2 regions of the Exiguobacterium sp. SH0S7 genome follow, and region 1 is predicted to be linked to the other one. Evidence: riboswitches for the same ligand, from Rfam matches in the RefSeq annotation. Region 1 holds a riboswitch; the other holds the start of a gene.
What was found. A riboswitch is a leader RNA that binds a small molecule or an ion and turns the genes downstream of it on or off. The one in region 1 is predicted to bind S-adenosylmethionine.
Positions count from the first base shown of each region.

Region 1 (4,393 bases):
ACCAGCTGCGAGCGTCTTGTTCGGGAGCACGTAGTCTTGGAACTTCTTGATTTCAAGCGTGTAGCCTTTTTCTTCATATTCGTCTTGGACGTGCTCTAAAATCTCGGCGTGTGGTACGTTCGACGCGCCGATGATGAGCGTCTTGTCGTCGCCCGAGCCTGATTCTGAGTCCCCGCCGCCACATGCCGCGAGAATTGTGAGTGCTGATGCTGCTGTCAATCCGAGTACTGTTTTCCATGATTTCATTATAAAACCCTCCATATGATTGTATTTGATTAAGCTGATCGCTTATCGATTTTTGAGACGAGTCGATCGCCGATGAACTGAACGACGAAGACGATGACTAAGATCAATACGGTCGCGACGAACGTGACGTCGCTTTGTGAACGCTGGAACCCTTCGAGGAACGCCAAGTTCCCGAGACCACCACCCCCGACGACTCCGGCCATGGCCGTGTAACCGACGATGGCGACGATCGTCACCGTGATGCCTGACACGATGGCCGGGAGTGCTTCCGGGAACAACACTTTATAGACGATCTGCCATTTCGTCGCGCCCATCGACTCGGCCGCCTCGATGACACCGCGATCGACTTCGCGGAGTGCGAGCTCGACCATACGTGCATAAAACGGGGCCGCACCGATGATGAGCGCCGGGAGCGCCGCCGTCGAGCCGAGCATCGTTCCGACGAGAAGGAGCGTGAACGGAATGAGCAAGATGATCAAAATAATGAACGGGATCGAGCGGAACACGTTGACGACCGCGCTGATGATCGTGTAAATCGGACGATTCTTCATCATGAGCGGTTCGTTCGTGACATATAAGAGCATGCCGAGGGCGAGACCGATGACGAATGTCGCGGCTCCTGCGACGAGCGTCATATAGAGCGTCTCCCACGTCTGTTCGAGCATGACTTGCCAATCTACATTAGGAAACATCGCTTTCTACCTCCACTTCCACTGCCTGCAATCGGATTGAGGCGATGGCCCGCTCGACTTCAGCCGGCTCTCCGATCAATTGGATGAATAGCGTTCCGAGCGCGCCGACTTGGGACTGCGTCACGTTACCGCCGATGATGTTGAAGCCGATGTCGTGCTGTTTCAACACTTCCGATAAAATCGGCTGTTCGGCCGTCTCGTTCAAGAACTTAAGTTTGACGATTTGGCCACTCGGATAACGTGCTTTCAAATGCTCGAACGTGAGCGACATGTCGTCGACGGCACCGATCTGTTTGACGAACTCTTTCGTGATCGGCTGTTCCGGATGTTGGAACACGTCCGCGACTTGGCCGGTCTCGACGACTTTCCCTGCCTCCATGACGGCGACGCGATGACAGATCTTTTGGATGACGTGCATCTCATGGGTGATGAGGACGATCGTCAGTCCGAGTTTCTTATTGATGCTGACGAGCAGTTCGAGAATCGAATCGGTCGTCTTCGGGTCGAGTGCGCTCGTCGCTTCATCGCAGAGGAGCACGTCTGGATTTGTAGCGAGCGCGCGGGCAATCCCGACTCGCTGCTTTTGACCGCCCGATAGTTGCGACGGATAGCTGTCTTCACGTCCGGCGAGACCGACGAGATCGACGAGCTCTTGGACGCGGCGTTTACGTTCACTGGCCGGTACCCCGATCAGTTCGAGCGGGAAGCTGATGTTCTCAGCGACCGTGCGCGACCATAATAAGTTAAAGTGTTGGAATACCATCGAGACGTTTTTGCGCACCCCGCGCAGTTCTTTCGGAGTGAGCTTCGTCAGCTCGCTCCCTGCGACGACGATTTCACCGCTTGACGGTGACTCGAGTCGGTTGAGCAGACGGATGAGCGTCGACTTCCCCGCCCCTGAATATCCGATTATTCCAAAAATTTCGCCGCTCTCGATTGTGAGCGACACATCATCGACCGCCTGGACTCGACCGTTCTTCGTGTCGAACCATTTGGCCACATTACGTAATTGAATCAATACCTTTCCCTCCTGACAACAAAAAAAGTACACACGTTTGAGCAAACGTGCGTACTTTATCGGTACGGACAACGATTGCTCTCATCTTCCAAGGTTCTCACCTTGCTGGAATTAGCACCATTTCGGATTGCTCCGCGGTTGCTGGGCGTCATAGGGCCAGTCCCTCAGCCTCTCTTGATAAGAGTGTTGTTTATTCGATTAGCTTTATAATAGCGACACATTATTTTCATGTCAAACTATTTTGTGCGAAAAATCAAAAAAAGGTGCCATCCGAGGATGACACAGAACGTAGCACCTTGAGTCACGGAAGGACAACCCATAGATGAAACTCTTTTGCCCGATCAGAGTGTTCATCCTTATATGGGGGATTCAAGCCATCCATCACTCGGCCTTAGAACGTACCATGCGGTTACGCGGTAGGTGTCCCTGCGCTTGATTTTTTTGGGGGACAATCGAAGGGAAGGTCCACCTAAAAGTCGCGTAAAGTGATGCACCGGCTGTTCTAAAACGTCTTGATGGCTGGAGAATCTCGTCCTATATTGTGTTCAAGTAAGATGTTGTAATGAATATACCATTCGTGAACTTTTTGTGTCAACTGATTATTTAAAATTTTCTGATTATTCTAATCATCCTATCTCATTTAACGAAAGATAGGACGTGCTGTACGTTTTGGAACGCATATAATCGGTCTTCGACTTGGCCGTCTTTAAGCTTTAACAGCGCCGGGACGCTCATCACTTGATACGCTTCTAACTCTTGCGGGATAAAGTTGGCGTCCTGCTTGTCAATCGCGAGTGTCGGGTCGACCGCTTCGACGACGGCGAGCATCCGCTCGGCCACAGCGCATGTTCCACACATCGGGGCGTATATATATAACAATCCGTCTGTAATCATTGTTCTCACCTCTTTTATAAGTATATGAATGTGAGCCGATCTGTTCAAAAGTTGTGCTCACCCCACGAATTTTCTGAATCGTTCAACATTTCCTGTTGACGCTTCACGAAAAGAGGCATAGTATGGTCATTAACTTTAACGCTTTCGTACATAACAGCATATACGTAGAAAAGGACAGGTGAATCGACTTATGACGGAACAAACGAAACTGACAGGCAAACAATTTTTGATGAACGTATTGAACGGACTCAGTCTCGCTATTTTAATCGCCCTCATCCCGAGCGCGTTGCTCGGTGAATTAACGAAAGCCATCTTACCGTATTTTCCGTCTTTGCAGTTCATCTTAGACGCGACGACGATCGCGATGCGCCTGCTCCCGGTCATCATCGGTGTCACCGTCGCGATGCAATTCGGACGCTCGGCGCTCGAGGCCGGGACGATCGGTATCGCGACCCAGGTCGGGAGCGGCGCTATCCGTATCGAGGAAGACGCGTTCCTCATGGCGGGAATCGGCGACGTCATCACGGCCGGTGTGACCGCCGCCCTCGCGACATATATGGTAATGCAGCTGTCGCCACGCTTAAAGACGTACACCGTCCTCGTTTTACCGATGACGGTCATCGTCATCGCCGGCGGAATCGGCATGTTCTTACTCACGTACATCTCACAGATCACGACGTACATCGGCACAGTCATCATGACGATGACTGAACTCCAACCGATCGTGATGGGCATGTTGATCGCGATGGCGTTCTCGCTCATCATCGTCTCCCCGATCTCGACGGTCGGGATCGCGACGGCGATCAGTCTGTCCGGTGTTGCCGCCGGGGCCGCTAACCTCGGCGTCGTCGCAGCCGGTTTTGGTCTCGCTATCGCCGGGTGGCAGATGAACGCGACCGGGACGTCGCTCGCTCACTTCCTCGGCTCACCGAAAATTCAAATGGCGAACTTCGTCCGTCGTCCGATCATGATGCTCCCTGTGCTCGCGAACGCGGCCATTCTCGGGGCGCTCGCCGGTATCCTTCGTATCGAAGGAACACCGATCAGTGCCGGATTCGGTGTCTCTGGACTGATTGGACCTGTCAACGCCCTGCACTTGATGCCAGGCGGATTCGCGCTCTGGAACGTCATGCTCGTCATCGTCTTGTTCGGCCTCATTCCGGTGACGCTCGGGATTGTCTTCTATCGCCTGTTCAACCGGACATCACTCATCCAGCCTGAACATTACCGCCTCGACTTCGACTAAATCAAAAAATCCCGGCTTCTCATAAAGAGAAACCGGGATTTTTGTTAGCCTTGAATCATCGTTTCATATTCTTCTGCCGACATGAGTTTGTCGACGTCCGTTGAATCGTTCAACTCGACTTCGATCATCCATGCGCCTTCGAACGGTGCTTCGTTGACAAGTTCCGGCGAGTCCGCGAGTGATTCATTCACCGCCGTGATTTTCCCAGAGATCGGTGCGTACAGTTCAGACACCGTCTTGACCGATTCGACCGAACCGAACGGCTCGTCGAGCAAAATCGTGCCGCCGACTTCAGGA
Region 1 covers NZ_SJVA01000001.1:543,957-548,349, forward strand. Annotated here, with positions in the region: gene EVJ22_RS02800 (MetQ/NlpA family ABC transporter substrate-binding protein) at 1-246, opposite strand, end outside; gene EVJ22_RS02805 (methionine ABC transporter permease) at 276-938, opposite strand; gene EVJ22_RS02810 (methionine ABC transporter ATP-binding protein) at 928-1,956, opposite strand; SAM riboswitch class I at 2,035-2,140, opposite strand; gene EVJ22_RS02815 (thioredoxin family protein) at 2,593-2,850, opposite strand; gene EVJ22_RS02820 (PTS sugar transporter subunit IIC) at 3,041-4,096, shown strand; gene gcvH (glycine cleavage system protein GcvH) at 4,141-4,393, opposite strand, start outside.

Region 2 (4,393 bases), 440 kb from region 1:
GGCTCCCCGATTCCCATGACGACGATGTGGCTGACGCGGTCATCTTCACCGACCTCGTCTAAATAGTGTTGAACGGTCATGATCTGTTCGACGACCTCGCCCGCCGTCAAGTCGCGTGTTTTTTTCAAGAGGCCGCTCGCACAGAAACTACAGCCGATGTTGCACCCGACTTGTGTCGTCACACAGACGGAACGTCCATACTTATGGCGCATGAGCACCGTTTCGATATAATGCCCGTCGTGCAGTTTAAGTAAGAATTTGACCGTGCCGTCACCCGCTTCTTGTTTGACGAACAGTTCTTGTGTCGTCAGCGCATAGTTCGCCTCAAGCTGTTCGCGAACTTCGGGACGAACCGCGATCTCGTCGAGCCGTCTGACACGGTCGATGTAAAGCGAGTCCCATATTTGTCTGGCGTGGTAGGCACTGTATCCCCAAGATACGCAAGCGTCCGACAGCTGATCAAATGTCAGCCCATATATAGATGATTTCATTGTAATCTGTCCTTTCTTCAATCCGCATACGTACCATTGTAGCGGACGTGAGCGACAGGTGCAACGTTCTTACATAGGCGGGATCGGACGCGTCACGTGGCGTTCGAACGCGTAGGCGGGATCGGACGCGTCACGTGGCGTTCGAACGCGTAGGCGATACGGATGAGGTCTCGTTCCGCATAGCTCGTACCCGTGAATGACAGCCCGAAAGGTGCCCCGCTCTGTTTGAGCTTGTATGGGATCGTGACCGTCGGGTGCCCTGCCTTCGCCGCCATATCGTAATTCAAGTCGTGTGGCAACGCCAGGGCGTGAAGCGTTTGTTCCATCAATAAACGATCGAGGCCGTCCGTTTTCGCGTGCCGGACGTCGGCTAAGCGTCGCTCGAGGTAGCTCGACTCGGTCAAACGCCCTGATAACTGATTCGCTTTCTCGAACGTAACTTGTCCGTGCGGGATCGTTTCCGGGTGAAGCTTGTTCCAGTCCATCAAGTCCTTGAGCGTTTCATACGGGAGCGCTGTCGTCGCCAAATACGCCTCGATCCCGAGCTTGAACTCATGGTAGAGGACGTCGCCTTGGTCAAGTCCGTCGTTTGACGGCAGGTCGACTTCGACGAGCTCGACCCCGCTCGCTTTGAGTAACGCCAGCGCCTCTTGATAGAGCGTCTGTTCTTCATCCGACAGTTCCGCCTTCACGAAACCGACGCGCATGCCGACGGCTTGACGTTCGTCGAGACACGTCCGGTACGGTGGACCGGCCGGTAGATGTGTCGTCGCCGGGTCCGAGTCGTCTTCCCCGCACATCGCTTCTAGTGCGAGCACCGCGTCGCGGAGCGTCCGCGCCATCGGACCGGCCGTATCTTGCGACCGCGAAATCGGGATGATCCCACTCCGGCTGATGAGCCCGACCGTCGGTTTGATGCCGACGATGCCGTTATGGACGCTCGGGTGGATGATCGACCCGCTCGTCTCGCTGCCGACAGCGAGCATCGTCAAGTTCGCAGCGACCGCTGACGCCGAACCCGAGCTCGAACCGCCGACGTCGAGATTGTCACCATACGGATTGAGCGTCTGGCCACCGACCCCGCTCCATCCGTTCGGCATGTCCTCCGTCAAAAAATTGGCCCATTCCGATAAGTTGGCTTTGCCGAGAATGACCGCCCCGTGCTCACGGAGGCGACGGACGAGTTCAGCGTCACGACCGGCAAAGTGATGCTCGAGCGCCACGGCGCCGGCAGTAGTCCTCATGAGTCCCGCCGTCTCGATGTTGTCCTTGAGTAAAACGGGAATACCGAGGAGTGGCAGCCGGTCTCCGCGTCGGTAGGCACGGTCAGCCGCCTCAGCCTCGAACAACGCGTCCGGGTTCACTTGGATGACCGCTTTCAGTTTATCGTTCAAGCTAGCGATCCGTGTCAAATAGTAGGCCGTCACGTCCCGGGCCGTGAACGTCCCTTCTTTATATCCGCGCTGTGCGGTCTCGATGTCTAGTTCAAATAAGTCTTGCATCCAATTCCCTCCTTATAGGCAATGTTATTCGGTATTCGCTTAATGCATCGAATCCCCTTCTTTTTATCGCCATTGGATGTGCAACTTGATACACTAGAAGAAACGTTATTGGAGGTAGCCATGTCCCGCTCTTACATCCTTGTTTTACTGTCCGTGTTCGCCCTGTTCTTTCTACAATTGTTTGGGGATGATTTGCCGTGGGCATTCCCTGCGTCCATCGCCCTCATTATCTTGATTGTTGGTGCCACGCTATTTCAACTTCGGCGCACACCAAATCGTTGACGTTTAAACGAGACAGATGATATGATGCTGTCACCAACTACATATCGATATCTTGAGTGAACGAGAGACCTGGCTCTACGACTTCACAGCAACCTGCTTCGGCAAGGTGCTACTTCCAGCAAGGCATCGCCTTGGACGATATGACAAAACGCTCATGTCGATGACATGGGCGCTTTTTTTGGAATGAACACAAGGGGGATTTTATTTTGGAAAAAGCTACATTCGCCGGCGGTTGTTTTTGGTGCATGGTGACACCGTTCGAGGAACAACCTGGAATCGAAGGCATCGTATCCGGTTATACCGGGGGACATGTCGACAACCCGACGTATGAACAAGTGAAAACCGGCACGAGCGGTCATTACGAGGTCGTCGAGATCACGTTCGATCCGGCTCAGTTCACATATGAGCGCTTGCTCGAACTGTATTGGATTCAGACGGACCCGACCGACGACGGCGGCCAGTTCCAAGACCGCGGGCAACAATATGCGCCAGCCATCTTCTATCATACGGAAGAACAACGCGTGAAAGCAGAACAGAGCCGCGACGCGCTCGCCGCGAGCGGAAAGTTCAAACAACCGATCGTGACGAAAATCTTACCGGCTGACGTCTTTTACCCGGCCGAAGACTATCATCAAGATTATCATAAAAAAAATCCGGCCCACTATAAAGCGGACCGGAAACAATCTGGCCGTGACGAGTTCATCGACCAGACGTGGACAAGCTGACAACGACGGGCCTCATGCCCGTCGTTTTTTTTAGCTCTTGGCAAGCCCTAACATGAATCCAGCGACCACGATCAGACCGATCCCCATGAAGACGAAGACGCGTTCTTTCGACGTCTTTTCTTCTTTTAACAAGTAAATGCCACCGAGTGTCGCGACGACGACGTTCAATTGGGACAGTGCGAACGACGTCGCGATGCCGACTTCTCCGCTTGAGACGAACAATCCGAAGTTCCCGATCCCCCAGGCAAGCCCGGCGAAGATGTTCTTGAACGTTTTCGGATCAAACTTTTTCACATCTTTTTCACGAAGACTGAACAAGAGCGCGGCGATGAACATCCCGAGTGACTGCGGTAGGATGGCGGTGATGCCATCCACTTCAAAGTAGTTGGTCAGGACAGCATACGTTACGTAACCGATGCTCGAAACGAGGAGCACGAGTAGCCCTTTTTTCAAAGCACTACTGCTGTCGGATTCTTTATGTTGTTGATATGACGTCATGACGGCCCCGATGATGATCAAGACGAGGGCCGAGAAGCCGAGCCATAGCTCGGTCGATGTCTTCCAGTCCCCAAGGACGATGACCCCGAACAGTGATGTCCCGACAAGCTGCATCCCTGTACTGATCGGCATCGCTTTCGAGACGCTTAAAATTTGGAACGACTGGAACTGAAGGTATTGTCCAAGCGCCCAGAACACACCTGATATGAAACCAGTCACGATCGCGAGCGTCGTGAACTCTGGCTTGAAGACGAGCGCGATGACAACCGCCATCACCATCGCGCCAATCGTCGTGCCGATTAATTGTTGAATCGGCTTGCCGCCGACAATAGATACGATAAGCGGGATACTCCCCCACATGAGTGCGGGCAGTAGCGCCAACAAAATCATCTCCATACGTTGCACCTGCTTTCTTAATATAACATCCTATCTATTTTTCCCAGCTCTAACGTCCATTAAACTTCAAAAAAATGATTTTCAAAGTTCTTTCGTTTTTCTTATTGCCAAATCATTTATTAGAATGATATAATAATTTCCAACGGGGCATTAGCTCAGCTGGGAGAGCGCCACGCTGGCAGCGTGGAGGTCAGCGGTTCGAGCCCGCTATGCTCCATTCCTTAAGTCGGTCCACTGATGTGGGCCGGCTTTTTTGTGTCCCCGCCTCGGTTTAAGTCGACACGAACCGGGTAATGATTGTAAGACATCATTTATCTTAAGGGGGACTTCCAATGAACCGAACCTCTGTCGAAGAGACGATTTTGGCCGTGATCGATTGTATCCGGGCGAGCAACCATTGCTTCTCGAAATGTTTACAAGAAGAAGACCTGCTGATGGTCTCGGAATGTATCCGGTTGACGAAAGAATGTGCCGAAGTCGCCACACTCACCTTGAACGC
Region 2 covers NZ_SJVA01000001.1:106,056-110,448, forward strand. Annotated here, with positions in the region: gene rlmN (dual-specificity RNA methyltransferase RlmN) at 1-491, opposite strand, end outside; gene EVJ22_RS00575 (amidase family protein) at 584-1,993, opposite strand; gene EVJ22_RS15525 (hypothetical protein) at 2,114-2,275, shown strand; SAM riboswitch class I at 2,320-2,419, shown strand; gene msrA (peptide-methionine (S)-S-oxide reductase MsrA) at 2,482-3,000, shown strand; gene EVJ22_RS00585 (GRP family sugar transporter) at 3,031-3,894, opposite strand; tRNA gene EVJ22_RS00590 (tRNA-Ala) at 4,039-4,111, shown strand; gene EVJ22_RS00595 (four-helix bundle copper-binding protein) at 4,227-4,393, shown strand, end outside.
Region 2: it holds a riboswitch for S-adenosylmethionine, as region 1 does, so the genes downstream of both, msrA (peptide-methionine (S)-S-oxide reductase MsrA) here and EVJ22_RS02810 (methionine ABC transporter ATP-binding protein) in region 1, are expected to answer to the same signal.